DNA from 2 places in the Pelotomaculum sp. FP genome. Region 1 is predicted to be linked to the other one. Evidence: riboswitches for the same ligand, from Rfam matches in the RefSeq annotation. Region 1 holds a riboswitch; the other holds the start of a gene.
The links. Region 1 has a riboswitch for molybdenum cofactor ahead of fdnG (formate dehydrogenase-N subunit alpha). Riboswitches for the same ligand answer to the same signal wherever they lie in the genome.
Positions count from the first base shown of each region.

Region 2: another riboswitch for molybdenum cofactor. It lies ahead of fdhF (formate dehydrogenase subunit alpha); the one in region 1 lies ahead of fdnG (formate dehydrogenase-N subunit alpha).

Region 1 is NZ_QFGB01000062.1:9,731-22,048, forward strand. Features, by position in the region: gene Psfp_RS17895 (P-loop NTPase) at 1-534, opposite strand, end outside; gene hypA (hydrogenase nickel incorporation protein HypA) at 534-947, opposite strand; gene nrfD (NrfD/PsrC family molybdoenzyme membrane anchor subunit) at 1,088-2,254, opposite strand; gene Psfp_RS17910 (4Fe-4S dicluster domain-containing protein) at 2,282-3,109, opposite strand; gene fdnG (formate dehydrogenase-N subunit alpha) at 3,164-6,247, opposite strand; molybdenum cofactor riboswitch at 6,284-6,405, opposite strand; gene tatC (twin-arginine translocase subunit TatC) at 6,488-7,267, opposite strand; gene tatA (twin-arginine translocase TatA/TatE family subunit) at 7,316-7,528, opposite strand; gene Psfp_RS17930 (formate dehydrogenase accessory protein FdhE) at 7,603-8,409, opposite strand; gene Psfp_RS17935 (tetratricopeptide repeat protein) at 8,615-9,292, shown strand; gene Psfp_RS17940 (CoA protein activase) at 9,673-10,779, shown strand; gene Psfp_RS17945 (sodium-translocating pyrophosphatase) at 10,870-12,318, opposite strand, start outside.
Region 2 is NZ_QFGB01000028.1:20,404-39,228, forward strand. Features, by position in the region: gene Psfp_RS12085 (MoxR family ATPase) at 1-633, opposite strand, end outside; gene Psfp_RS12090 (hypothetical protein) at 682-1,257, opposite strand; gene Psfp_RS12095 (hypothetical protein) at 1,936-2,205, opposite strand; gene Psfp_RS12100 (NAD-dependent deacylase) at 2,613-3,362, shown strand; gene Psfp_RS12105 (rhomboid family intramembrane serine protease) at 3,707-4,294, shown strand; gene Psfp_RS21715 (hypothetical protein) at 4,427-4,594, shown strand; gene Psfp_RS12110 (DUF3243 domain-containing protein) at 4,650-4,907, opposite strand; gene tsaD (tRNA (adenosine(37)-N6)-threonylcarbamoyltransferase complex transferase subunit TsaD) at 5,130-6,185, shown strand; gene Psfp_RS12120 (DUF512 domain-containing protein) at 6,304-7,662, shown strand; gene Psfp_RS12125 (ACT domain-containing protein) at 7,752-8,183, shown strand; gene Psfp_RS12130 (5-formyltetrahydrofolate cyclo-ligase) at 8,272-8,850, shown strand; gene Psfp_RS12135 (formate/nitrite transporter family protein) at 9,507-10,424, shown strand; gene Psfp_RS12140 (hypothetical protein) at 10,609-11,073, shown strand; gene nuoE (NADH-quinone oxidoreductase subunit NuoE) at 11,154-11,588, shown strand; gene nuoF (NADH-quinone oxidoreductase subunit NuoF) at 11,603-13,456, shown strand; gene Psfp_RS12155 (2Fe-2S iron-sulfur cluster-binding protein) at 13,470-14,399, shown strand; molybdenum cofactor riboswitch at 14,416-14,536, shown strand; gene fdhF (formate dehydrogenase subunit alpha) at 14,549-17,242, shown strand; gene Psfp_RS12165 (KTSC domain-containing protein) at 17,452-17,667, shown strand; gene Psfp_RS12170 (DUF1156 domain-containing protein) at 17,863-18,825, shown strand, end outside.

The DNA.
Region 1 (12,318 bases):
AATGACCGGGATGCGGAGCTCTTTCAATACCGATAATTCCTTTTTCATTACTTCCCGGGCCACCCGTGACGGCGTGGTGACCAGAAGAAATTCAACCCTCTCCATCAGGCGGATTACATCCAGGGTTGGGTCACCGGTGCCGGGAGGCATATCGACAATTAAGAAGTCCAGTGACTCCCAACGGGTTATGGCCAGTATTTCAATGATGGCATTGGAGATTTCTCCCCCGCGCAGCGGAGAAGGTTGACCGCCGCTGAAGAACGTGATTGACATAAAACGAATACCGTTGACCAGCGGTGGTATGATACCCATGTCTTCCTCCGGGAAAACCCCTTCAATCCCCAGGATTACGTGAGAAGAGGGACCACAAAAATCCAAATCCAAAAGTCCCACCCGGTAATTTTGGCTGGATAGATACAGCGCCAGGGCCGCCGCGGTTTGGCTTTTGCCGATGCCGCCCTTGCCACCAGAGACAGCAATGATTCTATTGATGTTTTCCAACCTTTTATTAATAATATTTAGTCTTGGATCCATTATTTCTCCCCTTCTATTGAATCGATCCACACGCCGCGCCCCTGCAGTATTTCAAAATCGGGGCTGCCGCACTGGGTGCACCTCATATAAGTATGGGCAACTTCGGGCACAAAATGGATAGCTTCTTTTTCGTCCTCTGCCAGTTTTTTGGGAGTATCACGGTAGTTCCAATTATTGCCGCAGACTTTGCACTTGAGGATGCACCTGTCTATCTCCAGGTGAATATTTTCCAGATCCACAGGAGGTTTGTACAACTCAACCATATTTTCCAGGGCAAATTTAAAAATATCAAGTTCAATTGACTGTAGCTCACCGATTTTTACCGTAACCTTTAAAATCTTGCTTAATTTTTCTTTTTCGGATTCTTTTATGACGGTAACAATTATGGATTCCGCCAGCGCCCATTCGTGCATAATATCCATCTCCGGTATTTGTATTTTATATCGCGTACATTCTTTGTTTATTATAAAACAAGTAAGCATGCTTGGACAAACAAGAAAAAATGGGGGGATGTGATCTCCCCCCCGCCAGAAAAGACACTTTTGCTTAGCATTTAAGCATGGAAGCTTGGTCCGTAGCTGGTGTGCGTGCTGTGAGTATGCTCTTCCTTGGGCAGGATAGAGAAGTTCTCTACGATAAACAGGTAGGCCAGGGCCAGCGCGCTCCACATGCCGATGGTAATCAGGAATTCCCAGATGCTCGGGAAGTAGCTGCCGCCCACGCTCTTGGCCATCCCGGTGAAGACCACATTCATGCGGTTAAACACAACACCAACTACCACCAGGAGAGAAGCCGTTACAACCCCCCACAATTTGGTGCGAATGGAGGGGATGGCGTACATGAAAATCGGCAGCAGGACAAAGACAATCATTTCGATCAAGAACATGTTGCTCTCGTAAGAACCGTTGAAGGCCATCCCGAACACACCACGGTAGTTGAGATCGATCATCTTGACGATAAAGTAGATGATCATCATCCACATGGTGAGCTTGGTCATGCTTTGAAATACCGGCAGCTCCGGCTGACGTCCATAAGCTCTCGACGCCAGGGTGCCCTCAACGGTAACCATGGCCGGCCCCAGGAAGAAAGCGGACCAGACGAAGAAGAACGGGATCAGCATGGACCACCACAGTGGGTAGAGCTTATCAATAGCAACGATGTAGAGCGAACCCAGGGAGGATTGGTGCAGGCTGGGCAGGACGATGCCAAGGATCAGCAGCGGCGTCATCATGTAGCCCAGGATCTTTTTCAAAGCTGGGAACTTCACCTTCTCAAAGAAGATATCACCAAACTCCAGGACCTGGATAGTCGTATATAGTGAAATACACCAGAATACTTCGAACAATACCGAGTGGAAACCCCAGTAAAAGAAAGGCCTCCAGAAGTTAAACCATCTACCGATATCCAGGAAAAGGCTGACCATGGAGATAATGTAACCAAGCAAGGAAGTTAACAGCGCTGCGCGGGCGATGGGGAGGTATTTGTCCCGGTGCAGGACGTGGACGACCAGCGCCGTACTGAAGCCGCCGCCCGCCAGTGCGATGCCGCACAGGAGGTCAAAGCCAATCCACAGGCCCCAGGGCCACTGGTCGTTTAAGTTGGTTACCGCTCCCAGTCCGAAGATGAAACGGTACAGGGCAGCTGCAACCGCGATAAGCACCATTATGATCATCAGTATTCTGAACCAGGTAATTCTAAAGCTCCAATTTCTTCCGTACATATATTCTCACCTCCAGTTAACTGAAATTTACTCCTTGGGATCAACAGGCCCGTACATTTCCTCCTCATTGTGCACCTCAGCGCGCCTCTTGGTGTAAGCGCGCATGGCGGTCAGCAGGGCGCCCCACCCGACGAAGATGTAGGGAGTCCACTTGAGTACCTGCCAGGTCAAGGATGGGATTGACTTTTCCGTAACAGGACGGTTGAATACTTCGGTCTTGAAGCCCAGCTGATCGAAGGGGACGTCCGATATATACAGCCAGGACGTGCCGCCGTACTCTTTTTCCCCGTAGACATGCTTGACGTATCTGGGGTTGGTGTTGATGCGCTCCCAGGCCTCAGCAAGCAGTTCTTCCCTCTCGCCGAATTTCAAAGCGCCGGTGGGGCAGGCCTGGGTACAGGCGGTTTTAAGGCCTTGCTGGGTGCGTTCATAGCAAAAAGTACATTTTTCAACGTAGGGGAATGCTTTTTCCCACTGAAACGTCGGTACGCCAAAGGGGCAGGCGATCATGCAGTAACGGCAGCCCACGCAGTAGTCCTGGTCAACCACGGTTGGTTTGTAAATAACCGCCCCTTCCTTGGTTTTAACGAACGAGTGGGTGAAGCAGGCCGACTCGCAGGCAGGTTCTTTGCAGTGCATGCATTGCCTTTTGACAAAGCGCCAGACTACCTCGTCGCCGTTTTCACTGATGCAGTTGTTTACTACCGTATATGTGTCGGAGTTTAATTGCCCCGCATCCAGATCATTTGAAAATTCCGTCTTCCTGGATGGTAAATCGTTCCATACTTTGCAGGCGACCATGCAGCTCTTGCAGTCAATGCATCTGGTAACGTCTACCAAAACACCTTTCGACATCTTAACACCTCCGGTTTCTGCTTGGAATTAAAGCGCGAGCAGAATTGTATGAACCTATGCTTTTCTGATATTAACCAGAAAAGCCTTGGATTCGGGAATCATGGTGTTGGGATCACCGACTGCGGGAGAGAGCTCGTTGGCAGATGCGCCCGGTACCCTTCCCTGGTAACCCCAGTGCCATGGCAGACTGACTATTTCCAATTCCTTGCCGGCCACTTGCAGCGGCTTAACCACAGGCATGACATTGGCCCTGCATTTGATTTCGCCTCGCGCGGAGCTTACCAGCACCCAGTCGCCGGGTTTGACGCCCAACTTATTGGCCAGGCTTAAAGAAATCTGGGCGAACATTTCCGGCTGTATTTCAGCCAGGGTGGGGCAGTTTCTAGTTACGGCGCCGCTCTGATAGTGTTCGACCAGACGTGGTGTGGTGCCGATGTAGGGAAAATCCGGACTGGCGGTTTCTGCCAGCTTGGCAAAGTCACCCTTGTACCTGGTTGCCAGCGGGTTGCTTTGGTATTTGCCCATGGCATTTTTAACCGGGCTTTCAACCGGCTCATAGTGCTCAGGCAACGGCCCGTCCTTCATGCCCGTTGGAGCAAACAGGCGCCCTTGTCCTTCGGTGGTCATGATAAAGGAATTGACGGCAGACTTATCAGGTGTAATAAAGGCCCCGGTTGCGGCATCTTTAAACCCGAAGTCAGGCACGTCGTTGTTGACCCACTGCGCTCCATCCCAGGAAACCAAAGCCCTTTTCGGATCCCAAGGTCTGCCGGAAGGATCGGCTGAGTTGCGGTTGTAGACGATACGTCTGTTGACAGGCCAGGCAAAAGTCCATTTGGGGAAGAGCCCCAGTCCGCTTTTGTCTTCACGGTCGCGCCGCTGTGAAGCAGGTACTTTGGCCACCGGATCGACAAACATGTAGCCGGTGTAAATCCATACACCGCAAGCTGTAGTGCCGTCATCTTTTAATTTGGCGAAAGAATCCAGAATGGTTCCATCCCCCACTACATAACCGTTCATCTCATTGGCTATTTTGATGATATCCGGCTCGTCGTGGCCGGGCATGTCGTAGTCCCAGACCAGGTTGTTAATCGGGTCGGTGAATTTGCCGCCGGACTGGTACTCCTTACGGATGGCCTTAAACATATTATAGGCAATCCACAGGTCACTCTTGGCCTCTCCAGGCGGCTCAACAGCTTTCCAGCGCCACTGGATCCAGCGTGAGCTGTTGGCCACGGTCCCTTCTTTTTCGTAGGAAAAAGCGGTTGGCAGGAGAAATACCTCTGTTTTGATATCGGCCGGGTTGACGCCGGGACGCTTCCAGAAGGCGGCGGTTTCTGTTTCAAACAGATCGACAGCCACCATCCAGTCCAGGTTTTCCAGCGCGCTGCGCGCGGCAAGGGCGTTGGGGCCGCCGACCGCCGGGTTTTGCCCCCAGGCAAAATAGCCTTTGACTGTACCGGCTGCCATAGCCTCGTAAATGGCCATATGGGAGTGGTCTTTACCGTCGTGTTTGGGAATGTAGTCAAAGCAGTAGTCGTTTTCTTGAGTCGCTTTATCCCCATACCATGCTTTGAGCATGCTGATTAAAAACTTGGGCTTATTCGACCAGTAACCTGTCTTGGGCGTTTCTTTTTCGATATATTGCTGCAAATTAGCATGGGCGGTCGCGCTAGGTGAGCCCAGGTAACCGGTGAGCAGGTGATAGAGGATCCCCTGGTCCGTGGAACCCTGCACGTTTGACTCACCCCGCTGGGCGTTGACGCCCCCGCCGGCGATGCCGATATTGCCGAGTAGCAGCTGCAGCATGGCTGTTGCCCGGACGTTCTGGCTGCCGTAGGTGTGCTGGGTAATACCCATGGCGTAAATCAGGTTGCCGGCCTTATCGGGCTTGCCGGTGGAGCAATAGAGATCACAGACTTTCTTATATACATCTTCCGGAGTACCGGTGATGCTGCATACGGTTTTGATATCATAGCGGGCGACCTGATTCTTCAGAATTTGGAATACACAGAAAGGATTCTGCAAGGAGGGGTCTTTTCTAATGGTATCCCCGTCTTTTTGGTACTGCCAGCTTGTATTGTCATAGGAGAATTTGCCGTCTTTCTCCGTTAAACCGCTAAACGCTCCTTCATTAAGGGCATATTCAGGGCTCACAAGATATGAGGCGTTGGTGTAATTGGCGACATAGTCATGGAAGTATAAGTTGTTTTCAAGAGCGTAATTCATAATACCGTAAAGAAATGCGATATCAGTGCCGGGGCGTAGAGGCGCGTAAATATCCGCTTTGGTCGCCGTTTTGGTAAACCTGGGATCAACGACGATAACCTTGGCGCCTCTTTCGGCCATGGCCCTGCCCATGTGGCGCATAACCTGCGGGTGGTTTTCTGCCGGGTTGGCGCCGATAATCAGGAAAACGTCCGAGTTTTTGTAATCCGTGAAACTGTTGGTCATAACACCCCTGCCAAATGTTTGGCCAAGACCGGCCACTGTGGAGGAGTGTCAGAGGCGGGCGTGGTGGTCGATGTTGATAACCCCTAATGACCGCATCATTTTTTGAAAGAGGTAATTCTCCTCGTTATCGCAGGAGGCGCTGCCGATGTGGGCGATGGCCTGGGTGCGGTTAACGGTGACCCCATTTGCGTCCTTTTCTTCAAAGGCGGCGTCACGGGTGTTTTTGACCCGTTTGGCTATTTCACTAAGAGCCCAATCCCAATCCTTCTTCTCCCACTTGGCGCCGCCGGGGGCACGGTACAGAACGTCCATAATCCGCCGGTCATTAACTGTACGCTTGCGGTTCTTCGGGTCGATAATAGTATTGGCGTCGCCAAGAGCGATACCTTTGCAGCACATGCTGCCTTCATTATTCGGGTTGTCCGGATCTCCTTCTATGTTCAAAATCCTGCCTTCTTCATTCGAATAAACAATAAGGCCGCAGCCACACCCACAAAAAGCACAAACTGAAGGGGTTTCTTTGGCCTTGGCCAGTTTAAATTCACCCAAAGCGAAGGTAGGTAGCTTGTCTTCCGCCGTGCTGGCTAAGGCCGGCACGGCTGTTACACCATTAAGCAAGGCCGACCCGGCGGTACCAATTCCAAGTATCTTCAGAAAATCGCGACGGCTAATCTTTTGCTTCACAAACCTGACCTCCTTATCCAAAAAAGTGCGCGTAAATAGCTGAATGACGCTACTCCTTTCCAAATGGGAGGCATACAGGTTTCCCTTATATACCCTAACGACCTGGAAATCATAGCATATTAAGCCTTAGATCGCCAGGTTCGGAGTAAATTTAGTGCCTCTCTCTCCTGAAAATTTATTATCTATAGAATATTCTTAAAATTAGAAGCCTCCTTTCACCATTAATATCCACAGCCTTGTTTATTTAACTGTGACTGCTGGTTCCGCCATTTCGGCCAGTCGCTCACGTTCTCTCCTGCGAGCAATCCTGCGTTCGACAATGCGTACAACCAGCACGCTTACTTCAAAAAGCAAATACATGGGGCCGCTAACGATGAGGCAGGTAATCAAGTCCGGGGTAGGAGTGATTATCGCTGCCAGGGCTACGACACCCAGTATCGCATAACGGCGGTTGCGGGCAAAAAAGTTGTATGTCACCAGTTCAAGTTTGGCCAGGAAAAAACTTATTAATGGAAACTCGAATACAATTCCAAAGGGTAGGAGAAAAGAAATGGTAAAAGATATATACTTGTCGATTGTCAGGAGTGGAGTCAGAGTGGGGCCGGCAAACTGGAGCAGAAAAATAACCCCCATACTGTAAACCCCAAAAAATCCGAAAGCAACTCCACCTAAAAAGCTGATAAAGGATATAAAGACAAACAGGGTAAAATATAACCGCTCATTCTTTTTTAGAGCAGGAATAATAAAACTCCAGATTTGCCATAGGATTATGGGCAGGGCTGCCAGAAAACCAGTGAAGAAAGATATCTTGATTTTTACAAATATGGCCTCGGTGATACCGGTAAAAAATACTTTTTGGCCAAGTTTGGTGAGCGGTTCCATCAGAGACGCCAAAATTCTGTCGCTGAAAAAGTATGATGCCACAGCAAGTACGGTTGTTGAAATAATGGAAATAATTAAAACCCGACGTAGTTCTTCCAAATGCGAAATAACGGTCATTTCGTCGGTTTTTTTAGCCATGGTTTATTCCCTCACTAATATGACGGGCGGTTTTTGGAGTGGGGGTTTTTAACTTTTTGCTGCCTTAATTAGCTGTTGTTCTTCTTTTTTGTCACCACTCGCTGCTGTTTCCACATCGTTCATTATTTCGTTGGAGGAACGGCGAAATTCTTTGATCGTTTTACCAACCGCCTTACCAAGGTCGGGTAATTTGCCGGGTCCAAAGATAATTAAAGCCAGCGCCAAAACAAGGATCAACTCGGGAGCTCCTATGTGCGGCATATAAAATTACACCCCTTTCAAATATTTACAATTTTAATTACGCCATTTCAGACAGATCTCCTGCTGGAATTATATTATTTTTCAATAATTTCAGCTGGTCGATTGACATAACCTTCCTGCATGGCCAGCAGGTCCAGATGGACTGTATTGATATCTTCCCAGAATAAATCCAAACTGCTGCTATCTAGCATGGACTCGTTGACAGTTTTAATATAGCCGTGGCAGTTGTCGCAATAATAAACGCGGTATTGCTCCATGCCATCCACCGTGAAGAACCGCGATTCGTGGTTCAAACAATATGGGCAGCCCAGACGTTGGAACCGCCACCTTGCCTCGCACAGACCGCAATAGAGGTATCTCTTCTTGTCCTCCTTTTCCAGCAACGCCAGGGTGGGCCTGGCGCCGCATACCGGGCAAGTTCCTTTATACCACTGCTCCGGGTCATAAAAAGCAGAAACCTGCCGGGCGTATAGCTTCATAAAGGGCCTGACCGCATGGCTTAAGATAAAACCAAAGGTCTCGGGTGATACCTTTTTTTTGAAATAATCCAACAGGTTTGTACCAGGTGTGAAAGCTTGTCTGACAAAAGTTTCTCTGGCCGCGGCATCCTCCGGTAAAGCACTGAAAATTTCGCTAATATCACCCTCCAAGTCCGGTTTGTGTTTTACAGTGATGACGGAAACCTCTTTCAAGATATCAAAAAATATATCCGTATTTACCTGCGGCGGGCAGATCTTGATGAAAGGGGCATCATGTTCTCTGAGCGACTTTAATAAACCATCCTGTGGTCTAACAAGCTTAACAGCATCTTCAGGTAGAGCAATCTGCGTAAACTCCTTGTTGAAATCGATAAGCACTTGCTGAACCGTATAATCTGCCATTTTTCAACGCTCACTTTCTACAAAGATTCTATAATACGCAGGAGATATAATCAGGGGGGTGAGCTGGATACTTCAAACTGCTGTATATATTCAACAAAATTGTTATATTTCCTCCATGTTTATAGGAAAAAAGTAGAATTTCTTTTTTTTTCAACCCTGGTTTATCTGATATAATGATTCTATATCCTTACCACGGAGGGTCAACATGAAAATATTTGGATTTTACATATTATTAACCTTGCTCACCCGCAACCCCTTGTTAGCTCTTGTTGTCATGCTGTTGATTCTTTTCCTTGTAGAGAGGCGTTTTATTGGCTTATTACCTGATTTTACCGCCTCCTGGAGGAGGTCCAACAGAGTGCGGGAACTACAGAGAGAAGTAAGGGTCAATCCCGCCAACGCTGAAGCCTACCTGGAGCTCGGCGAATCCTTCCTGCAGAAGGGGCAATATGAGCAGGCTTTGTCATATTTAAATAGAGCGGCTGACAAGATGGAGGACCACCCTTTATTTCATTTTTACCGTGGGGCCTCGTATTATCAACTTGGCCGGATCGAGGAGGGCAGGGCTGAGATTGAAAAAGCGGTTGTCATCAACCCAAAGATAAGTTTCGGTGAACCATACCTGTATCTGGCAAGAATTTACCTCCAACAAAGTCAGGACGGTGAAAAGATTGATAATCTTTACCAACAGTTGCTGCAATACGGATCACCCAAAATCCACTACTTGGCGGGCAGTTTGTTTTTAAATTACAACGACAAGGAGAAAGCCCGCCGTTTGTTCAGAGAGACGATAGAAAATTATCAGGCCTGCAGAGGTTCTTTGCGCCGTCTGTATAGAAGGTGGGCGCTGCTGTCAAAAGTAGGCCTTTTCTACAGCAAGTGAACCTCCCTGGTACTGGACTATTTTGCAAAGTTCCTCTGCTGAGCATTGCTCTGCTAATAAATGCGGGTGCGAATTCATTCGTACATGGCCCATAGAAAAGCAGAATTAATAAGGTGAGCAGAAATCCCTTAAACTGCTTCACTGCGCAAGTGCGATTGAAACCGCACCCACAAAAAGACTTGGACAAAGCAGGATTCATATTATTCTCTTCTGCAAATTTTGTGCCAGCGGCATGTGTTATGGGGCTGACTTGCATACATGTTTGAAAGCTTATCCCAAGGCGCCCGGCCTTGGGTTTATTTCTGCATAAAACTCATGAAATTGTCCATACTCAAATTTTATAGAGCAACAAAAGACATTAAAGGAACGGAGGATCATGAATGCGGGTAACCTTTCCCCATATGGGGAACATGTATATTCCTTTAAAGGCGATGCTGCAGCGCCTGGGCTTGGATGTTGTGGTACCGCCGCCTTCCAGTAAAAGAACTTTGAGTCTTGGGGTGAAGCATGGTCCTGAATTTGCCTGCCTGCCCTTGAAATTAAACCTTGGCAACTTTATAGAGGCTGGTGAACTGGGCGCCGATACCGTGATCATGGGCGGCGGCTGCGGACCGTGCCGCTTTGGCTATTACGCCCAGATAGAACATGCAATATTAAAGGATATCGGTCGAGATATGGATTTTATTGTGCTTGAACCGCCTGACCGCCATATTACCGAATTACTGGCAAAAATAAAACGAATCGCAGGAAAGAAGTCCTGGCGGGATATTTTCCAGGCGGTTCGCTTTGGCTACAGGAAAGCAAAGGCGGTCGATGACGTTGAAAGGGCTTCTTTCCAACTGCGTCCTCGTGAAACAGTGGTTGGAGCAACGGACGCAGCTTACCGGAAGGCACTGGCCCTCATTGATGACGCCTGCACCTGGGATGGTTTAAATTACGCGGTGGAAAAAGCCGGAGATGCGCTCAGGGAGGTAGTGGTTGACGATAAGAGAACAGTCTTAAAAATTGGCCTTGTCGGGGAGATTTACACCCTTTTGGAGCCTTTTTCGAACCAGCACCTGGAGCGCAGTCTGGGCACTTTGGGGGTTGAAGTGGATCGTTCTATTTACTTAAGTGAATGGGTAAACAACCATCTCCTTGGAGGATTATTGAAAGGCGAAAGACGGAGAAATGAGGTTTGCGCATCGGCTCATCCATATCTGCGGCATTTCGTCGGCGGGCATGGCCAGGAAACAATAGGGTCTGCGGTCCTTTATGCAAAGGCCGGTTATAACGGACTAATCCAGGTGTTTCCATTTACCTGCATGCCCGAAATCGTAGCTGAAAGCATACTGCCTGATGTCAGTTGCGACTTGAATATTCCTTCCCTGACACTGATCATGGATGAGCACTCTGGTGAAGCGGGTATACAAACCCGGCTTGAAGCTTTTGTCGACTTGCTGGAACAGAAAAGGGAAATTGCCTTCAGAGAGCGAAGCGTGGGGTAAGTTTATCAGCGAGATTGTGTATATCATAAAAAAACGGGGACCTTGCCGGTGCGTACCGGGAGTCCCCGTTTTTTATATGTGAGACTTTTTTTAACGTACAATCATGGCCACGTAGCTTACGATGAGAAGGGCGACAATGTTGACCACTTTAATCATCGGGTTGATGGCCGGGCCGGCGGTGTCTTTGGCGGGGTCACCCACAGTATCCCCGGTCACTGCCGCAGCGTGGGCAAAGCTACCCTTGCCGCCGAAATTGCCGTCTTCGATGTATTTCTTGGCATTGTCCCAGGCGCCGCCGCCGGCGGTCAGCATCACGGCCAGGAAGAGACCGGTGATAATTACGCCCATCAGCATACCGCCTAGCGCTTTTGCTCCCAACAGAAAGCCGACCAGAATGGGCACTACAACCGGGATCAGGCCGGGCAACATCATTTCCTTGATGGCCCGCTTGGTGACGATATCGACGCAGCGGCCGTATTCCGGCCTTGCTTTGCCTTCCATGATGCCTTTTATTTCCTTGAACTGGCGGCGTACTTCATTGACCACCTCGTTGGCGGCTCTGCCGACGGCGCCCATGGCCAGTGAGGAGAAGAGGAAGGGCAGCGCTCCGCCAATTAAAAGACCTGCCAGAACCCAGGGGTCCTCGATATTGAAGCTGAGCGCCTCGCCCCTGAACCTGGTGATTTCCTGGGTGTAGGAGGAAAACAACACAATGGCGGCAAGACCGGCGGAGCCGATGGCATAACCCTTGGTTACCGCTTTGGTGGTATTGCCCACCGCGTCGAGCGGGTCGGTAATATTGCGGATTTCAGGCGGCAGTTCGGCCATCTCGGCAATGCCGCCGGCGTTGTCGGTAATGGGGCCGTACGAGTCAATAGCTACGACTATACCTGTCATGGAAAGCATGGCCATTGAAGCAATGCCGACTCCGTAGATGCCGCCAATAAGGTACGATAGCACAATACCGGCGACGATGGCGATGGCCGGTGAGACGCTGGCCTCCATACCAACCGCTAAACCGCTGATGATGTTGGTGGCATGGCCGGATTCCGAGGCCTTGGCGATCGTCTTAACGGGCTTGTACCGTGTTGAGGTATAGTAATCAGTAAGGAAAACGATGATTAGCGTCACTGCCACGCCCACAATTGCCGCATAGAAATACTGCGGGGTACCGAAGAAATAGGTTGTGGCGGGGTAAAAGCCGATAAGAGAGATAATTGCCGCGGCAAATAAGCCCTTGTACAGTGCGGACATGATTTCCCCGCCCTGGCTCATGCGAACAAAGAAGACGCCGATAATACTGGCGATGATGGCAATAGCGCCAAGCACCAGAGGGTATACCACGTAATGCTCGTTGCCGGGGAAGAATATCTGTCCCAGCAGCATGGCTCCGATGGCTGTAATGGCATAGGTTTCAAAAAGGTCGGCAGCCATACCCGCGCAGTCACCTACGTTGTCACCCACGTTGTCGGCGATAACAGCCGGGTTGCGCGGGTCGTCTTCCGGAATACCGGCTTCCACTTTGCCGACCAGGTCCGC
Region 2 (18,825 bases), on a different contig from region 1:
GACGAACTCCCAACTGCGCGGGCTGGGGAAAGCTTTAATCTCAGCTGCCTGATTAGGGAACATATAAAGGAGTTCCGGTCTGAAGTTTAAGAAACTAATCACCCGGTAATCAATTCCAGTGGGGATTGCCCAAAACTTCCAATCCTCCAAAGAGCAGGTAAGCTCAAAATGGATCATCCTGTTGGCCAGCGGCGCCGGCATCCGGTTGCTGACGCCTTTATCCTCAGCCCGGTTACCCGCAGCTACCTGGCGCCATCCTTCAGGCAGGATGTATTCGCCGATACGCCGGTCCAGGATCAACTGGTAGGCAGCAGCCTGCACAGCCCTTGGGGCAGAGGTGATCTCGTCAAAAAGGATAATGCCTTCTTTGCCGTCACGCTCGACATCGGGCAGGAAGGAGGGGGCAAGCCAGTCAGCCTGCCGGGTTTCTCTGTTAGGATAAGGAATGCCACGCAGGTCAATCGGGTTCAAGAGCAAGAGCCTAAGGTCGACGAAGCCCCAGCCCCTTTCTGCGGCTATCTGTTGAATAATACTGGATTTCCCGACTCCTGGAGGGCCCCATAACATCATGGTCGGGACTTCAGGATCAGCTAAAAGAATTTTTAAGTGCGCTTTTGCTTCAGAGGCAAACATTTTTACTTCACCATCCTAAAGTCCTAAAATGCCAATCACTTGATTAAATCAATAACCTGTTAACAGTGCCATCGCTTCATATAAATTAGCAATCTTTTTCTTGCTGGCATCATCCGGCATATTCCAGCCCTTTTTAATGACCAGGTAAGCTCCGGTAACCAGGATTAACAGTTCGCAATATTCCAGGTTATCAAATATCGCCGCCGGAACTTCCGCCGGAACATCGTAACCGCGGGGTGCCGGCACTCCCGGAAGCAAAGGGTCCGCCGGAACAAGGAACAAGTTACTGCTGGGTGCTGCCACTCCTTGAAGTAAAGGTGTTAGTCCCGGATTATCCACCTTAATATCATACAAATTCCCACTTTTGGTACTACAAGTACCATGAGAAAGGGTAAAACGCGGTGTCTGTGTTGCAACACTTTCGCAAATGGCCAGGTCAACCTCCGGTTCACCATTCACGATATTCTGTTTAATTACTAGATCATAAAGACTGCAGTTATGGTAACTATTGGTAATTGAACCTCTGTGGTCGTATACTTTATAAGAAATCCTGTGGGAAAAGCGAAGAGTCGACTTTAAATCCACGTTCCCGATATAGACACTTGGGTAATGGTAAGTCAGCATTACTTAAACCACCTTGTACTGATATAATGGCAGGGTTCTTGGATATAAGATCTTTGGCTTCAAGAAAAGCAAAGTAAGATTTATAGTAGAAGTCTTTGCTGTATTCCTGCTGGAACAATAATATTAAGATAGTAGCTTTGATATTCACAAATATCCAGGGTGGTGACTGCTGAACTATCATACTCTCCATATCTGTCTGCTAACCAACAAGGAAATCAGTAATCATTTGAAGGTAGGCTCTGATGGTATGTTGACTTTCCTTCTCTGATTGATTCCTCTTGGTATCCACTTACATCATATATACCCTCCATTAAACGCTTTGCTAATTGGTGCTGAATAATTTATTAAGAGAGTTTTTAACCGTGATCATATATTGGTCTTATGTCCATTATAGCATCTTGATGGATACCGTTTAATACATATTATCAATATAATTTATTATTAATTATAATTTATTAATAATTTATTTATATAGTTATTTATAAATACTCAACTTTCTTATGCGAAAATTGAAGCCAGCCCTCAAAAAATGCGGGACAGACAGTTGTTGCCCCGTTAATACTGGTATAGCGTCTAATAACATCGAAGGCACCCACTGGTACGTGACCTGGGTGCCCTTGAGTTACTTTTTCTGTTCAGCACTACATGCGGAAGGCTTGCGGTCCTGGTGAAACATAGTTAACCGATCGCTAATGCATAATGTTGTCCCTGGATAGTAACACGGTAACAAAAATTGGATTTTGTGTTCATAGAAATTACATGTTTATCTGTTTCCTGTCTTTCAAGCAACTGCCGGTTACACAGAACTAAAAGATGTTGCTCAAGCTCTGCAAAAGATGAGCATAACCCTTCTACCTCAATTTGTTCTGCTGTCATCCAGCCATCGTCTGACTGTTCAAATGCAGATATTAATAATATGTTTCTAATTCGCTCATCGGTAAGTTTCATTAACAACAGCTCCTTCTTTAATCAATACATTAATTGATACATTCTTTAACAATACACAAAATCCTTCCTGTAATAACAGTACGTAATATTAAACTGAATTTCGAATCAGAAGACCAACGGGTATTATAGACCGCATCGGTGGGCCCCATTACTTTCAATCCAGGGGAGTACATTTCACACAATTACGCAGCAATAATTCAATAATTATTAATTGTTAGCCCCGGTAACTTGCCGGGACTTGTTTTTGTCCGGTTAGGTGTTTATGATATTACTAAAAATAAGATTTACAACTAATTAATGGGACTAACCCCAGCACGCCAAGCAACCTGTAGCCCGAATCCTGCAGGAGGGAGCAAAGCACGTTCCCGGCATTATAGCGTTAGGGGGAAGAAAGCGAGGCAAAAAGAATGACCTACGAGGAAAAAATAAGATCCCTGGCCGAGTATCTAAAAAAGCCCGGGCATAATTTTGCCTTTACCGGAGCCGGCGTCAGCACTGAAAGCGGCATCCCCGATTTCCGCAGCCGTGGTTCCGGCCTCTGGGAAAGGGTAGACCCGATGAAAGCGGCGTCACTGTCGGCGCTCCGGCGGGAGCCGGCTCAATTTTACAAGTTTTTCATGGGGGTCTGGGAATCGTTTGCCGGCGCCGAACCAAATGCCGCCCATTATGCGCTGGCCCGACTGGAGGAAGAAAAACTGCTGGCAGGGGTGATCACGCAGAATATCGACGGGCTGCACCGGGCGGCGGGCTCACAAAAAGTTTGGGAGGTACACGGACACATGCGCTCTTGCCGCTGCCTGGATTGTTCCAAACCCTACCCCTTTAACGCTCTGCTCGACCAGTATCGCTCCGGTACCAACCCTCCCCGCTGCAGCCAGTGCGGCGGTATGCTGCGGCCGGATGTGGTGCTGTTTGAAGACGCCATGGGAGAATACTTTTATAAGGCTTACCATGCCCTCTCAGGCTGTCAGTTGCTTATAGTAGTAGGCAGCAGCCTGCAGGTGTACCCGGCTGCTTCGCTGCCGGAATTGGTAAAAATCCTGGTTATCGTCAACCGGGAGCCGACTCCCTGGGATGCACGGGCCGGCCTTGTCATTAATGAAAAAATGGCCGGACAGGTCTTCACCGACCTGATGAGCGTATTGGGTTTGGATTAGGGGTCGGCCGTAGGCCGTAAGGCCTAAGGCGTAAAAATATTAATTTGGGACGTGGGAATTGGGACGTGGGATGTGGGAATACGTGATATCTAAAAAAATGACCCTATAAGAAAGCAGGAAAGTTTATGCCCTACGCCTTACGCCCTACGCCTTTTTGGTATGTGGCATCCCTGACGGGGGAATGTTAAAAAACGTGCAACAGATTAGGGGAGTCTAAGGAAAAAGCAGAATAGTATGAAATAAGAATGGAATAAGGAGGGGTTACCATAATACCCTTAAGAGACAATATCCCTTCCAGCACTTTTCCCATCGTAAATGTCCTTCTGATTATCATAAACCTGCTTGTGTTTGGATTCGAACTATCACTTGGGCGAGACCTGGACTATTTCATCATAACCCATGCTGTAATCCCGTCTCAGCTTGTGGAAGTGGGTTTGACCTTAGAGCAGCTGGTGCGGCTGACGACCACCATGTTTCTGCACGGGGGTTGGCTTCATGTCCTTAGCAACATGCTCTACCTGTGGATTTTTGGTGATAATGTTGAGGACCGCATGGGACATTTTAATTACCTGGTGTTCTATCTTATCAGTGGTTACTTGGCTTCACTTGTTCATATTTTCGTGGACCCGGTTTCCAATTCCCCTTTGATCGGCGCCAGCGGCGCTATTGCGGGAATATTGGGAGCTTACTTGCTCCTTTACCCGCGCGCCAGGGTGCTGACACTGGTTTTCATAGTTTTCTTTATCCAGATTATACCTATTCCGGCAGTAATTTTCCTGGGGCTCTGGTTTTTCCTGCAGCTTATGAGCGGAACAGCCGGCTTGTCTGCTCAGGCCGTCCAGGGCGTAGCTTTCTGGGCTCATATCGGTGGTTTTGTCGCCGGAGTGGCGCTGGTTAAGTTTTTTGCGGGGGGAGAGCGCGTGAGATATTAAATGCAATAGGTAAATCTATCCTTTATCAGCGCTGGCTTCCAGGAAATCCGCAAGGCCTCAGAGCAGGCTTCATTTACCTGAAGGATTGCCTCCTCTGCTGTCGAATCTTCACCATGAGGCGGAGGTGATATAATGATCAAATATCAGTGCGACTGCGGCAATGAGGACCCGGGCGGTTTTGATGTTTATGTATCACAGAGTGAACTATGTGATATCCTTACGGTTGTCTGCAAATACTGTGGTGATATCAGAGAAGAATTAGTGGCCAGCAATAAGGACTCTATTATGCTGAAAATATAAATTGTTTTATGATATTAGCTGAACCACCCAACAGATGGGTGGTTCAGCTGTTTTCTTATGATACAAGCCGGGTCATAAGGGTTGCCAGGACCTTTCTTTCTTCAGGTCCTGCCACGTCCCACAATTCTTTTATCGCTTTCTGCTCCGGGTTTGCGGGGGGTACACTTTCGGCCAACAAATCTCCCGCCTGTTGGGCCAGTGAGCTTATTTTTTGTTTGGAAATCCCGAGCCCTTCGGCAAATTCCACAGCCTGTCCCAAAGTCTTTTTCCAGGTATCCCAGTCGGTGTTCGATAAGTTTACAGGGTTTAACATAAACAACACTCCTTTACTTTCTATTTAAAAGTTATTTTTCACCGCAGGCTCCTTTTTATTCATTTTCTGGAATACAGGCGGCGCAATACTGTAATTTCCATAAAAGATTTAGCGTCATGTGGAAGGCGGCCTGCTGTAAGACCATCCTTGTGTTATAATACAGGAAATAAAAGGCGAAAATATGAGAAGCTAAACACTTCTTGTTTGGAGCGTGTAACTTATATGAGTGTTTTTATCCTGGCTTTGGAGACATCCTGTGATGAAACATCGGCATCGGTTGTGGCAGATGGTACGGAGGTCTTGTCTAATATCATCTCCTCTCAGATAGATGTGCACCGTAAATTTGGCGGGGTTGTTCCTGAAGTGGCTTCACGCAAGCACCTGGAGTTGCTCAACCAGGTAGTGGGGGAGGCGCTTACCGCCGCCGGCCTCACCCTTGACGATCTGGGAGCCGTGGCCGTGACATATGGACCCGGGCTGGTCGGAGCTCTTCTGGTCGGGGTTTCTGCCGCCAAGGCCATAGCCTACGGGCTGAATATACCGCTAGTGGGAGTCAATCACCTGGAAGGGCATATTTATGCCAATTTCCTGTGTGAGCCAGGGCTCGACTTCCCTCTTCTGTGCCTGATCGTTTCGGGCGGCCATACCGACCTGGTTTACATGGCCAAACACGGTGATTGCCGCGTGATCGGCAGGACCAGGGATGATGCCGCGGGTGAAGCGTTTGACAAGGTTGCCCGGGTCATCGGTCTTGGTTACCCGGGCGGTCCTTTGATCGACCGCCTGGCACGGGAAGGTAACCCTAAAGCCATAAGCTTGCCCAGAGCTTATCTGGAGGAAGGCAGCTTGGATTTCAGCTTTAGCGGTCTCAAATCAGCTGTTATTTACACTCTTCAGCGTGCAGAGCAGAGGGGGGAAGAGATTAACAAAGCTGACCTGGCGGCGTCTTTCCAGGAAGCCTTAATCGACGTGCTGGTAGACAAAACCTTTACTGCGGCGCAAGATACAGGCGTTTCTACAATTCTCCTGGCCGGAGGGGTGTCCGCCAATTCCAGATTGCGGCTCGCCATCACCGAAAGGGCCGCCGGCAGTAATTACCGCATGGTGGTACCTCCTCCTGTACTCTGTACGGACAACGCCGCCATGGTTGCCTGCGCCGGTTATTATAAATTGCTGAGAGGCGCCACAGCGCCTCTTACCCTTAACGCTGTGCCCGACTTGAAACTCGGAGAGGAAAGGTACGAGGGTAATTTTAAGGGGAAAATACTTCATGGTTAGATCGAAAAACATAGAAAATTTGGGACGTTTGTCCTAAAAACAGGGGTTCTGTGGATGACTTATTCTGTGGATAATGTGCATAAGTCTGTTAATAACTTATAATACAAGGGGTCTTCTTGTGGGTGAAATAAATTCGGCAGAAAACTCCATCAGGGACTGCGTTGTTGATGGAAATATTTTACCTCTTACCTCAACGTGCAACACTCGCTGTGTTTTTTGCTCGCACCGCTTTAATCCGCCTGAGGTCAGGGTGTACCGTATTCCGCCCAGAACTCTTGCCTCCATAAAAAATGCGCTGCCTTTTATTGACCCGGCGCGGCCGATTGTTATCGGGGAGTCGGTTACCCGGATTATTGAAGGTGAACCTTTTACACACCCGGAGATAGCCGGAATCCTTCGTTTGCTTCGCTCGGCTTTCCCCCGCACACCCGTCCGCCTTACCACCAACGGCATTCTCCTCGATGAGGACATGGCGCATCTATTGCGGCGCCTGGGGAATATTACGATCAACCTTTCTCTGAATTGTATGGGAGAGCTCAACAGGAATTTCTTATTAGGGGACAATCAGGCCGGAGCCGCGGTCAACAGTGTGAGATTGCTTAAGAAATACGGGATTCCATTTCACGGCAGTGTTGTTGCAATGCCTCACTTGACTGGTTGGGATGATCTGGAGAACACCATCAGATATCTCTCCTGGCATGAAGCAGAGACACTGCGGGTCTTCGAGCCCGGATTTTCCAGGTTCGCACCGCCGGAACTGCAATTTAGCCGGACGCTCAGGGCTGAACTGGAAAGTTTTATCTCCCGCCTGCGTAGGATAATAAATATACCCATTATCTCCGAGCCGCCTTTTATTGGCAGCCTGGAGGCGGAAGTAGCGGGGGTGATCGCCGGTTCACCTGCTGCCAGGACCGGCTTAAAGCCGGGGGATGTGATCATGGAGGTTAACGGTTCCGGTGTCAACTCCAGGGTCCAGGCCTTTGGGAGGATCCTCAAGGCTGCGAACCCTGAAGTGGCTGTAAAGAGGGGAAGTGAGCCGCCCATTGCTTTTTGCATCCGCAAAGACCGTGGTGAAAGGTCAGGGCTGGTCATGCACTATGACCTCGACCCGGGGTTGATCGATGATATGGCCAGGGTGGCCCGGCGGCGCAGTGCCCGGACCGTTCTGCTGCTAACCTCACAACTGGCCGCTCCGGTATTGCGGCAGGGTTTGGAGCGATTCTGGAAAGAAGGGGCCGATGTCGAAACGCTCGAGGTGGAAAACCATTTCTTTGGGGGCTCGATCCGGGCGGCAGGGTTGCTTACGGTTGGCGATATGGGTGATTGTTTAAGAAAACACCTGGCCGCAAGTACCACCGGCAAGCCTGATTTAGTCCTGCTCCCCGGTTTGGCCTTCGACCGGACCGGCAGTGACCTGACCGCAACACCTTACACCCGGCTTGAAGAGGAGTTCGGGATTCCAATGGAGGCAATATGAGGTGTTTTTTTGTGTCAGTGACACTACCCGGCAGGGAACTGAAACCCTTCTGTTGAATACTAAAATACTATTAAAAGGGGGTAGAGGGTATGAAAGTCAGGCAAATATCCATCTTTCTGGAAAACAAGTTCGGTCGCCTGGCCCAAGTAACCAGGGTGTTGGGGGAAAATGGCATTAATATTAGGGCTCTGTCAATTGCTGATACTACCGATTTCGGCATCCTCAGGTTAATCGTGAACGAACCGGAAAAGGCATACGGAGTACTTAAGGATGCGGGGTTCACTGTCAGCGCCACCGATGTGATCGCCGTAGAAGTAGCTGATACGCCCGGCGGCTTGGCCGTAGCGCTTGAGGCTCTGGAGAAGACGGGGATAAATATCGAGTACCTGTATGCCTTTGTACAAAAGGCCTCCAGCGCCGCCCTGGTAGTTTTCCGGGTAGAACAGGTTGACGAGGCCATTAAAGTACTCCAGCAAAGCGGTACCCGTATCCTTAGCGAAGACGAGGTTTATCAACTGTAGTCTTTTCCCAATTATCGGCGCCGGTTCAAAAGAGGTTATGTTAAGAGGTTATGTTAAATAGAATAATTAATGTCGAGGAGCAGTGCGGGTGTTAAAAGGCATAATTAGAGGAGACTTGCTGAAACGCAGGCGTGCTTTGACCCCCGGCGAGGTTGCCAAAAAAAGCAAAATGGTCATCGAGCGGCTGCTGGAGATGGAAGAATACCGGAAAGCGTCAACTATAATGACCTATCTGCATTTTCGTAACGAGGTCGAAACTGACGGGTTGATCCGTCAGGCTATGGCGGACGGCAAGAGAGTTGTTGTCCCGGCAACTGACGCATCCCACCGGCGTATAATACCGTCACTTTTGGTGAAATATCCGGAAGACCTTGCGCCCGGGCCGTTGCAGATCATGGAACCTAAGGCGAGCTCCCTGCGACTTTGCAACCCGGCATTAATCGATCTTGTGATAGTCCCCGGCGTGGCGTTCGACCTGGAAGGAAACCGGTTGGGTTATGGCGGCGGATTTTATGACCGTTTTTTGCTTTTGATCAAACCTGAAGCCGTATCCGTTGGCCTTTCATTTGAGCTTCAGGTGCTAACCCGGCTGGAACGCCGTCCTCATGATGTACCCGTTAACTATCTGCTGACAGAAGACCGGGTGATTGAAATCAAGCGCTCTTAAGGTTGAACTAAATAGAATAATATGGCCCTAATTAATGAATAATCTAAACCATAATGAACAAAAAGCAATATTGGGGATGAAGGTACATCGTCAATGCTGTAGAGTTGTATTGTTGACATAACACCAAGACTGTGGATTTGACATTTATACATTAATATGCTACCATAGTTTAAAATTATTTAAATATTTTAAAAAAAGAAGCAGCTGAATCGAACAACGATAGGCTGGCAATTTTTTGCGTGTGCAATTAATTGCCGGCTTTTCTATTTATACCCTTTAACTTTAAATAGTTAATATAGGCGCACCCCCTTGTTAAGGAATCTTGATAGAAGTGTTTTTGTGTTTTTCCGCTTACAATTCAAGGCATTCATGGGGTATAAATCCAACCATGGGTCTTTCAGCTAAAAGAGCTTGTTTTTAGTTGATGCCTAAGAAAGGTGGTGGTTAAGGTTTTCATATGGATTACCGGGAGGAGGTGAAGCGCGCAGGGAAAGTAAGGGTTTCTTTCAGCATGTTTGAGTGTCCTTATCTCTACAAGTTTAATGTTGTTTCAAGGGGAGTTGGTAGAGTACACCGGCGCAAGTCTATGTTGATCTTGTCAATGGTGGAGAGTAGCTCGTTTTTTTAATCTAATATTATTATAAGGGGGTTCATCTATGGCTAATCCTCCCGCAGTTACAGTCTGCCTGGCGGGTAACGTCGGCAGATACAAATCATCTTTACCGGTTGGACAGCTCTTGTTGCGCGGCATCATGGCCGGCGCTTATATCGCGGTCGGGGCCGCATTGTGTACGGTTGCCGGAACTGGAGTCGCTCCTTTACTGGGCGCAGGATTCGCAAAATTCATCGGGGGCGCAGTCTTCCCGGTAGGCCTGATTGCCATCGTGCTCACCGGTATGGAGCTCTTTACCGGCGACGCGATGTTAGGGCCTTTGTCTGTATTGCAGGGTAAGATCGGCTGGGGCAAGGTTTTAAATAACTGGCTCTGGGTTTATATCGGCAACTTAATCGGCTCACTGGCTTACGCTTATATCATGGTTTGGGGTCCCTTTACTCAGGGCGCATTGGGCGCCGCCGAGCCCAATGCTTTCGGGCTCAACGCGGTGGCAATCGCAGTGGGTAAAACGCTGGCCTACAAGTCAGTCGGCAGTATCGGTCTGTGGTCATGTTTCCTGGCGGCTATCGGTTGTAACTTCCTGGTTAACGTAGCCATCATGCTGGGTATTACCGCCAAGGAGTTCATCGGCAAATTCTTCGGTATCTGGTTCCCGATCATGGCCTTCGTTGCCACCGGCTTTGAGCACTGTGTGGCCAACATGTATTTCCTGCCTACCGGTCTCTGGATCACTCAGTTGTTCCCCGGCCTGGTGGACAAATCAACAACAGCAGCGAATGGAACAGTCACCTACTGGAGTCCCCTCCTGCACAAATTTGGTGGGCTGACCTGGGGTGATGTGTGGCTTTGGAACATCATTCCCGCTACCCTTGGAAACATCGTGGGCGGCATGATTTTCGTCGGCTTCGTTTATTATTTCGCCTTCCGTAACGAATTCCCGGAAGATCTAATGAAATAAGTATTATGGTTGCAGGCGCTTATATCTAGCGCCTGCAACTGGAGTAAGACGGCTTCAATGTTTGACAAAAGGGCGGTTTTGAAACTGCATGGCGGCAATATCCCTGCATTTTGGAACGGCTTTTCCCAGTTATTATCTATTGTGTATTAAACAGACATTTCTTACTCGGAAAGGAGTATTCTCAATGCGGATGTCCGTACCGGCCTGTATCAGCTTGGGTTTGGCTACGGTTCTGGTAATATTTTCGTATGCGGTTAATCCTGATCCGGCCCTCCTCCGCACAGCGCTGCCGATGCTCGGTTTGTTGGCGGCTATTCCGTTAATTCTTAATCAAATGAACATGCGCCAGGCAGACCGGGTGGATATGCGGGATTTCAAACTATACCCGATCGGGGACTTAACAAAGTTAGGCGCGGGAACTCCGGTACGCCTGCAAGGCACCGTGGAAGCGACTGCGCTAAAATGGTTAAACCGCCCAAATTTTCAACTTAAGGATAACAGTGGTAAAATCAAGGTCTTTATGTTTGCGGCGCCGCGTGAGAATATCAAGATAGGGGACCGGGTGGAAGCGGCAGGAAACCTGCGTTCCTTTGGGGTGAAAAAAGAAAAAATCGTATGGGGTGTTAAGATTCAGAAATTAAACCGTTAAAAGCGAATCGAAAGGAGGAACAGCTATTGTCAGCCTGCGCCTGTGGTGAAAAAGTGGTATTAAGCCATGAAGAAGAGTTTATGAAACTGTTGGACAAGTACCGTAATTACAAAGGGGGTCTCATCCCGGTACTGCAGGGAGCCCAAGACATATACGGATATCTCCCGAAAGACGTACTGCAGTCAATCGCCAAGGAACTGAATATGCCGTTTAGCAAAGTATACGGGGTGGTTACTTTTTATGCCCAGTTCCACCTCAAACCGCGCGGCCGCAATATAATCCGCATTTGTCTCGGCACTGCCTGTCACGTGCGGGGCGGCGCTAAAATACTTCAAGCCGTTCAGGATCACCTTGGAATTAAGCACGGGGAAACAACAGAAGACCTTCGTTTTACCCTGGAGACCGTGGCCTGTATCGGCGCCTGCGGCCTTTCGCCTTGTATGATGATTAACGATGATACGCATGGCCGGCTTAATCCCAAGGCTGTTGGGGCGATCCTGGATACTTATGAATAAGGGGGTGGGAGAGTATGAATAATTTAAACGATTTGCGTGCGAAGTTTCAGGAAGAATACAAACAGAAGCTCAGCCGTCCCCGTATTGTTGTAGGTCTGGGGACGTGCGGCATCGCCTCCGGCGGTGGAAAGGTAATGGAGGCCATTAAAGAAGAGGTTGCAGCCCGTGGTCTGGATATCGATATTGACTTCACCAGCTGCATCGGTATGTGTTACCGGGAACCGATGGTTGAAATAGCCCTGCCGGGCACTGCCAGTGTTGTATACGGAGATATTTTCCCGGATAAAGTAGCCCAGCTGCTTGAGAGCCACGTCGTGAATAAGACGCCGGTGTACGAGTGGGCAGCCATCCAGATTCCCGGCGAGGCCACTCCTTACGAAGGCATTGACATAATGGAACAATCCCCTTATTACGAGAAGCAGGTCCGTTCAGTTACCTCCCGCCTCGGCCGGACAAACCCTGAAAATATTGGTGAATACATTGCCACCGGCGGTTACGAGGGGCTTGAAAAAGCTCTCGGTATGGAACGCCAGGCGGTCATTGATGAAGTTAAGAAATCTGGTTTAAGAGGCCGTGGCGGCGGCGGTTTCTCCACCGGCATGAAATGGCAATTTGTATATAATGCCCAAGGTGATAAGAAATATGCCGTGTGTAACGCTGACGAGGGTGACCCGGGCGCATTCATGGACCGCAGCGTGCTCGAGGGTGACCCGCACGCAATACTGGAAGGTATGATGATCGCCGGTTACGCTATCGGCGCCGACGAGGGGTGCATCTACTGCCGGGCTGAATACCCGTTGGCCATCCGCCGGCTCAACCTGGCCATCGCCCAGGCTGAAGAGCTTGGCATATTGGGTGAGAACATCCTGGATTCTGGCTTCAACTTCCATATTAGAATCAAGGCCGGCGCCGGCGCCTTCGTCTGCGGCGAAGAAACCGCCCTTTTGAATTCCATCGAGGGTAAGCGCGGGATGCCGCGTGTCCGCCCGCCTTTCCCTGCCAATTCGGGTTTGTGGGAGAAGCCGACCTGTCTTAACAACGTGGAATCTTACGCCAACGTACCCTTCATCCTCAGGAACGGCGCCGAATGGTACGCGGCCATGGGTACCGAGAAGAGCAAGGGCAGTAAAGTATTTTGCCTGACCGGTAAAGTAAACAACACTGGTTTGTGCGAAGTTCCCATGGGCATTACCTTAAGAGAAGTTATCTTTAACATTGCCGGCGGTATCCAGGGCGGCGGGACGTTCAAGGCTGTGCAAAGCGGCGGGCCTTCCGGCGGCTGTCTGCCCACATCAAAACTGGACCTTAAGATTGATTATGAATCGCTGACAGAAGCAGGTTCCATGATGGGTTCCGGCGGTCTGGTGGTCATGGACGAAACCACCTGTATGGTTGACGTGGCCAAGTTCTTCTTGAATTTTACCCAGAACGAGTCCTGCGGCAAATGTACCCCGTGCCGCGAGGGGACCAAAAGGATGCTTGAGATCCTGCATAGAATCTGCGACGGTCAAGGTGTTATGGAGGACCTCGATACCCTGGATCGGCTGTCCACTGTGATTACAAAATCAGCATTATGCGGGCTTGGACAAACCTGCGCGAACCCGATTATAAGTACCCTGAGATACTTCCGTGATGAATATGTGGCGCACATCGTCGATAAACGTTGCCCGGCCGGAGTCTGCGCGGCCCTCTTGGTCTATACAATCATTCCGGAGAAATGCACAGGCTGCGGCGCATGCTTGAGAGCCTGTCCGGCCTCGGCCATCACCGGCGAGAAGAAACAGCCCCACTCAATCGATCCGGCTGCCTGTATCAAGTGCGGCGCCTGCATTAACAAGTGTAAATTTGACGCCATAGTCAAAGCGTAAGGGAGGGGGAAAATTGGCTAACGTAACCCTTACCATCAATGGCAAAGAAGTGACTGTCCCGGCTGGGACCAGGGTACTGGACGCGGCCAGGGAAGCCGGTTTCTTTATTCCCACCTTCTGTCATGACCCGGAAATCCCGGGTTATGGTGGTTGCCGCATATGTGTTGTTAATGTTAAAGGAGCACGTTCGTTGATGGCTTCCTGCGTTACGGAAGCTACCAACGGCATGGTGGTTGAGACGGAGTCACCCGATGTAGTGGAAGCACGCAAGACCATTCTCGAACTCTTGCTGGCCAACCATCCCATGGACTGCCTGACCTGTGACAAAAACGGAGACTGCCGGCTGCAGGACTATGCTTACCGCTACGGCGTCGGGCAGTCGAGCTTTAAGGGTGAGAAGCACAGCTATCCTCTTGACAATTCAAACCCGTATATCACCCGGGATTTGAATAAGTGCATCCTGTGCGGCAGGTGTGTGCGCACCTGCGCCCAGGTGGAGGACCGCCAGGTCATAGACTTTGCCTACCGCGGCTTCCAGACCAAGGTGGCGCCGGCCATGGATACCAGTCTGGCTGAATCCATTTGCGTATCCTGCGCCCGCTGCGTGGCGGTGTGCCCGGTTGGGGCGCTTACCTACACCAACCTGGCCGGTAAAGGCCGGACCTATGAAATTGCGAAAAAACAGGTTACCTGTTCGTTCTGTGAGTCCGGCTGCCAATTTGATCTCAACTATAAGGGCGACAAGGTTATCGGTGTGACTGCAAAAGCGCCGGGGCAAGGGCGACCGCTCTGCCTTAAAGGACGGCTCGGTATGGAGCTGCGTTACAGCGACCAGCCGCTTGCTCCAATGCTCAAGAAAGACGGAGAGTTTGTTGAAGTATCCTGGCCGGAAGCACTGGAGCTGGAAGATGTACTAGCCAAGCTCAAAGAGCTGGAGAAATAAAGATTAACTGCTTAACTCTATAAATGAACTCCGAGCCATACTATCTAAACCAACAGGGCATGATAGCTGGCCGATAGGGTTCAGTGGGAAACTGCTGCGCCTCCCGCAATTTGGAAAGGAGTGAAGTTCTTAAAGGGAGGTTATTAATGGTGGCAACAGTTACGCTTACCATAGACGGTGTCCAGGTCACGGTGCCGAAAGGTTCCACGGTCCTGGAAGCCGCAGAGAGTGTGGGTATCTTCATCCCCACCTTCTGCCATGACCCGGAACTCAGCAAACCTGGCGCCTGCCGTATTTGCGTGGTGGAAATACCAGGCGCCCGCAACCTGCCGGCCTCCTGTGTGACCGAGGCCACCGAGGGCATGGTTGTATACACCGCCTCAGAGGCGGTATTAGAAGCGCGCAAGACCAACCTGGAACTCCTGTTGGCCAACCATCCCGAGGACTGCCTTACCTGTAACAAGAACGGTGAGTGCAAGCTGCAGGATTACGCCTACTATTATGGGGTCAAGGCCGGCGCTTTCCCGGGGGAAAAACACAGCTACCCGATCGAAGATGACAACCCGTTTATCGTGCGGGATATGAACAAGTGCATCCTGTGCGGCAAGTGCGTCCGGATGTGCCAGGAAATTCAGGGCAATAACGTAATCGACTTTGCTTTCCGCGGTTTTAATGCCATTGTCACCCCTGCCATGGGCTCGACCTATAGCGACACGGATCTATCCAACTGTGTCTTTTGCGGCAACTGCGTATCAGTTTGCCCGGTCGGCGCCCTAAGCGAAAAAGGGATGCTCGGCAAAGCCCGCAAGTGGGAAATAGAAAAAGTAACCACGACCTGTCCTTACTGCGGTGTAGGCTGCTCTTTCGACCTTAATGTCAAGGACGGTAAGGTTATCGGGGTCACCTCAACCGAAGGTGATGTCAATGGGCGCGCCCTGTGCGTCAAAGGCCGCTTCGGTTACGGGTTTATCAACCACCCGGACCGTCTGAAGAAGCCTCTGATTAAGAAGGACGGTAAGTTTGAGGAAGCTACCTGGGATGAAGCTATCGCTTTGGTGAACAAGAAGTTTGGCGCGGTTAAGGACAGCTACGGTCCGGAAGCCATTGCCATCCTTTCCTCCGCCCGCTGCACCAACGAAGAAAACTATTTAATGAACAAACTGGCGCGCGCAGCGCTCGGTACCAACAGTATCGATCACTGCGCCCGTCTCTGACACGCTCCTACTGTCGCCGGTCTGGCGGCAGCATTTGGAAGCGGCGCTATGACCAACAGCATCCAGGAAATTGCCGATGCTGACTTTATCCTTACCACCGGGACCAATACCACCGAAGGACACCCCGTCATCGGCATACAGGTCAAAAAAGCCTTACGAAAAGGGGCCACCCTGGCTGTGGTTGACCCCCGTAAGACTGAAATAGCCGGTTTGGCCAATTACCACCTGCAGATTAATTCCGGCTCCGACATAGCTCTGTTAAACGGCCTGGCCAACGTGATTATTGCCGAGGATCTCTGGAACAAGCAATTTGTAACAGAGCGCACCGAGGATTTTGAAGCGCTAAGAGAAACAGTTGCCAAGTACACGCCCGACTATGTTGCGGAAATAACCGGCGTGCCGGCAGAAACCATCAAGGAAGTAGCCAGAGGCTACGCCAAGGCTAAAAACGCCACTATTCTCTACACCATGGGTCTGACCCAGCATATCTGTGGTACGCACAACGTCTTTGCCGTGGCCAACCTGACCATGCTCTGCGGCCAGATCGGCAAGGAGTCCAGCGGGGTTAACCCGTTGCGCGGCCAGAACAACGTCCAGGGCGCCTGCGACATGGGCGCGCTGCCGGCCTTCTTCCCCGCCTACCAGCCGGTGGCTCTTGAGGCGAACCGGACCAAGTTCTCGTCCGCCTGGGGTGTTGACGAGCTCCCGTCCAAGCCGGGCTTAACTGTCGGTGAAATTATCGACGAAGCAGGTAAATCTGTAAAAGCTATCTACATCATGGGCGAGAACCCGGTCCTGTCGGATCCTGACGCCAACCATGCCGCGCACAACCTGGAGTCGCTTGATTTCCTGGTAGTGCAGGACATCTTCCTGACTGAGACGGCGCAGCTGGCCGATGTGGTCCTGCCCGCGGCAAGCTTTGCCGAGAAGGACGGCACCTTCAGCAATACCGAGCGGCGTGTCCAGCGCGTACGCAAGGCAGTCGAGCCGCCGGGAGAGGCCAAGCCCGACTGGGAAATTATCTGCATGGTTTCTAATGCGCTTGGATATCCCATGAATTACGGCTCAGCCAGTGAGATTATGGAAGAGATAGCCAAAGTCACCCCGTCCTACGGCGGCATCAACTACGCCAGGCTGGAACAGGGCAGCCTGCAGTGGCCCTGCCCGACACCCGAGCACCCCGGCACCAAGTTCCTCCACGCCGGCAAATTCGGTCGCGGGCTGGGCAAGTTCCACCCGGTGGAGTATATTCCGCCCAACGAAATGCCCGATGAGGAGTACCCGCTCATCCTCAGCACCGGACGCAGGAGATACCACTACCACACCGGTACCATGACCCAGCGGACCGGCGCCCTGGAGGTATTCTACCCGACGGAATACCTTGAGATTAACTGCATTGACGCTGCCAAGCTGGGGATCGCGGAAGGCGACAAGGTCAAGGTTACCTCCCGCCGCGGTGAAGTGGAACTGGCTGCCAAAATTACTGAAATTGTAATGCCGGGTATGGTGTTTACCTCGTTCCAATACCCGGATGTGCCGATCAACAAGTTAACCAACGCGGCGCGCGACCCGATCTCCAAGATTCCCGAATACAAGGTCTGCGCGGTGAAGGTAGAGAAGGCAAGTTAAGTATTACTTGAAGAAACCGGCTCCCATATAATACGGGAGCCGGTTTCTTTTTAGATTTAGAGATCTCATAGTGTGTTTGGCGGTAAACAATGTTTGAAGTTAGCAATTGTTCTGCTAATAGTAACTGTTGAAGGAAATATTCTTTCTTTCAGAATGGTTAAATGTAATAATATGTCGATAAACAAACTTTTAACTTAGGAGGAGAAAAAATGATTAGAATTCCGGTTGAATCAAGTAATTTAGCATCAGTAGGATATGAGAGTGAAACATTAACTCTTGAAATCGAGTTTATTAAGAGTGGTATTTACCAGTATTTTGGTGTACCGGAAGAAGTTTATAATGAATTGATGAATGCAGGCTCCAAAGGTAGTTATTGTAATCAATATATTAAAAAGGCAGGTTATTCTTATATGAAAGTTAGTTGATTAAATAAGAGTTATTTTATAATATTTCCTTTTGGGTAAGATTTATCTAACATAATAATCTACTGGAATCAGTCCTAATTTTAGGAATCAGAAAGTTTCAATAAAGGGCATACAGCAACTGAAAAAACTTTTGCAGGAAAGCTGGTTTAGGTTAGCGAATAAGACAAGAACAAGTAAGGATTTCTGAGGGAAATAATGATTGAGAAAGATTTTGACATCCCATTTATTTCTGATTTAGCCCTTTATGAAAAACAAATCCAACAGAATTATCGCCCAATTATTGCAGTACATAAATGGTTTGCCAGACGCCCCGGCACCTTATTCCGGGGGCTTTTGTTGTCTGAGTTTGTTGAAGGTGCTTTAAAGGATAATTTTTATAAGGCACACACCTTAAAAGGTATTAAAATAGCTGATCCGTTTATGGGTGGGGGGACACCGCTAATTGAAGCCAATCGGCTTGGGTGCGATATTACCGGCTACGATATTAATCCAATGGCGTATTGGATCGTTCGCCAGGAGATTGAACATCTTGACCTTGAGTCATATCGTAAGGCGGCAGTTGATCTTCAACAACGACTGGAAAATGAAGTTGGCTCCTTTTATAGAACTATTTGCATGGAGTGCGGTTCTCCAAATGCTCATGTCAAGTATTTCATCTGGGTAAAAACACTAAAATGTGATGAGTGCGGGAGCATTTATGATTTGTTGCCTGGGTTTTTGCTTGCAGGGAATCAGCGCCATCCAAAAAATGTGATCATTTGTTCTGCTTGCGGGGAATTGAATGAGGTGGAGGATAGGAAACAACCTGGTTTTTGTCATGCTTGTGGTGTGGTATTAAAAATTAACGGGCCGGCCACTCGCAACCGTTGCGAGTGCCCTCATTGTGGGAAAATAAATATCTACCCTAAGCCTTTAGATGGCGCTCCTCAACATCGTATGATAGCAATAGAGTATCACTGTCCTTTATGTAAGCCCAACCATCAGGGCAGGTTCTTCAAAAAACCGGACCGGGAAGATCTAGAGAAATATGAGATAGCTTCTGAAACTTGGAGACGATTAAACCCTAGCTTTGTTCCTGACGATGAGATCCCGCCTGGTGATGAAACCGACCGCCTTCTAAGATGGGGTTACCGGAGATACCGTGAGATGTTTAATGAG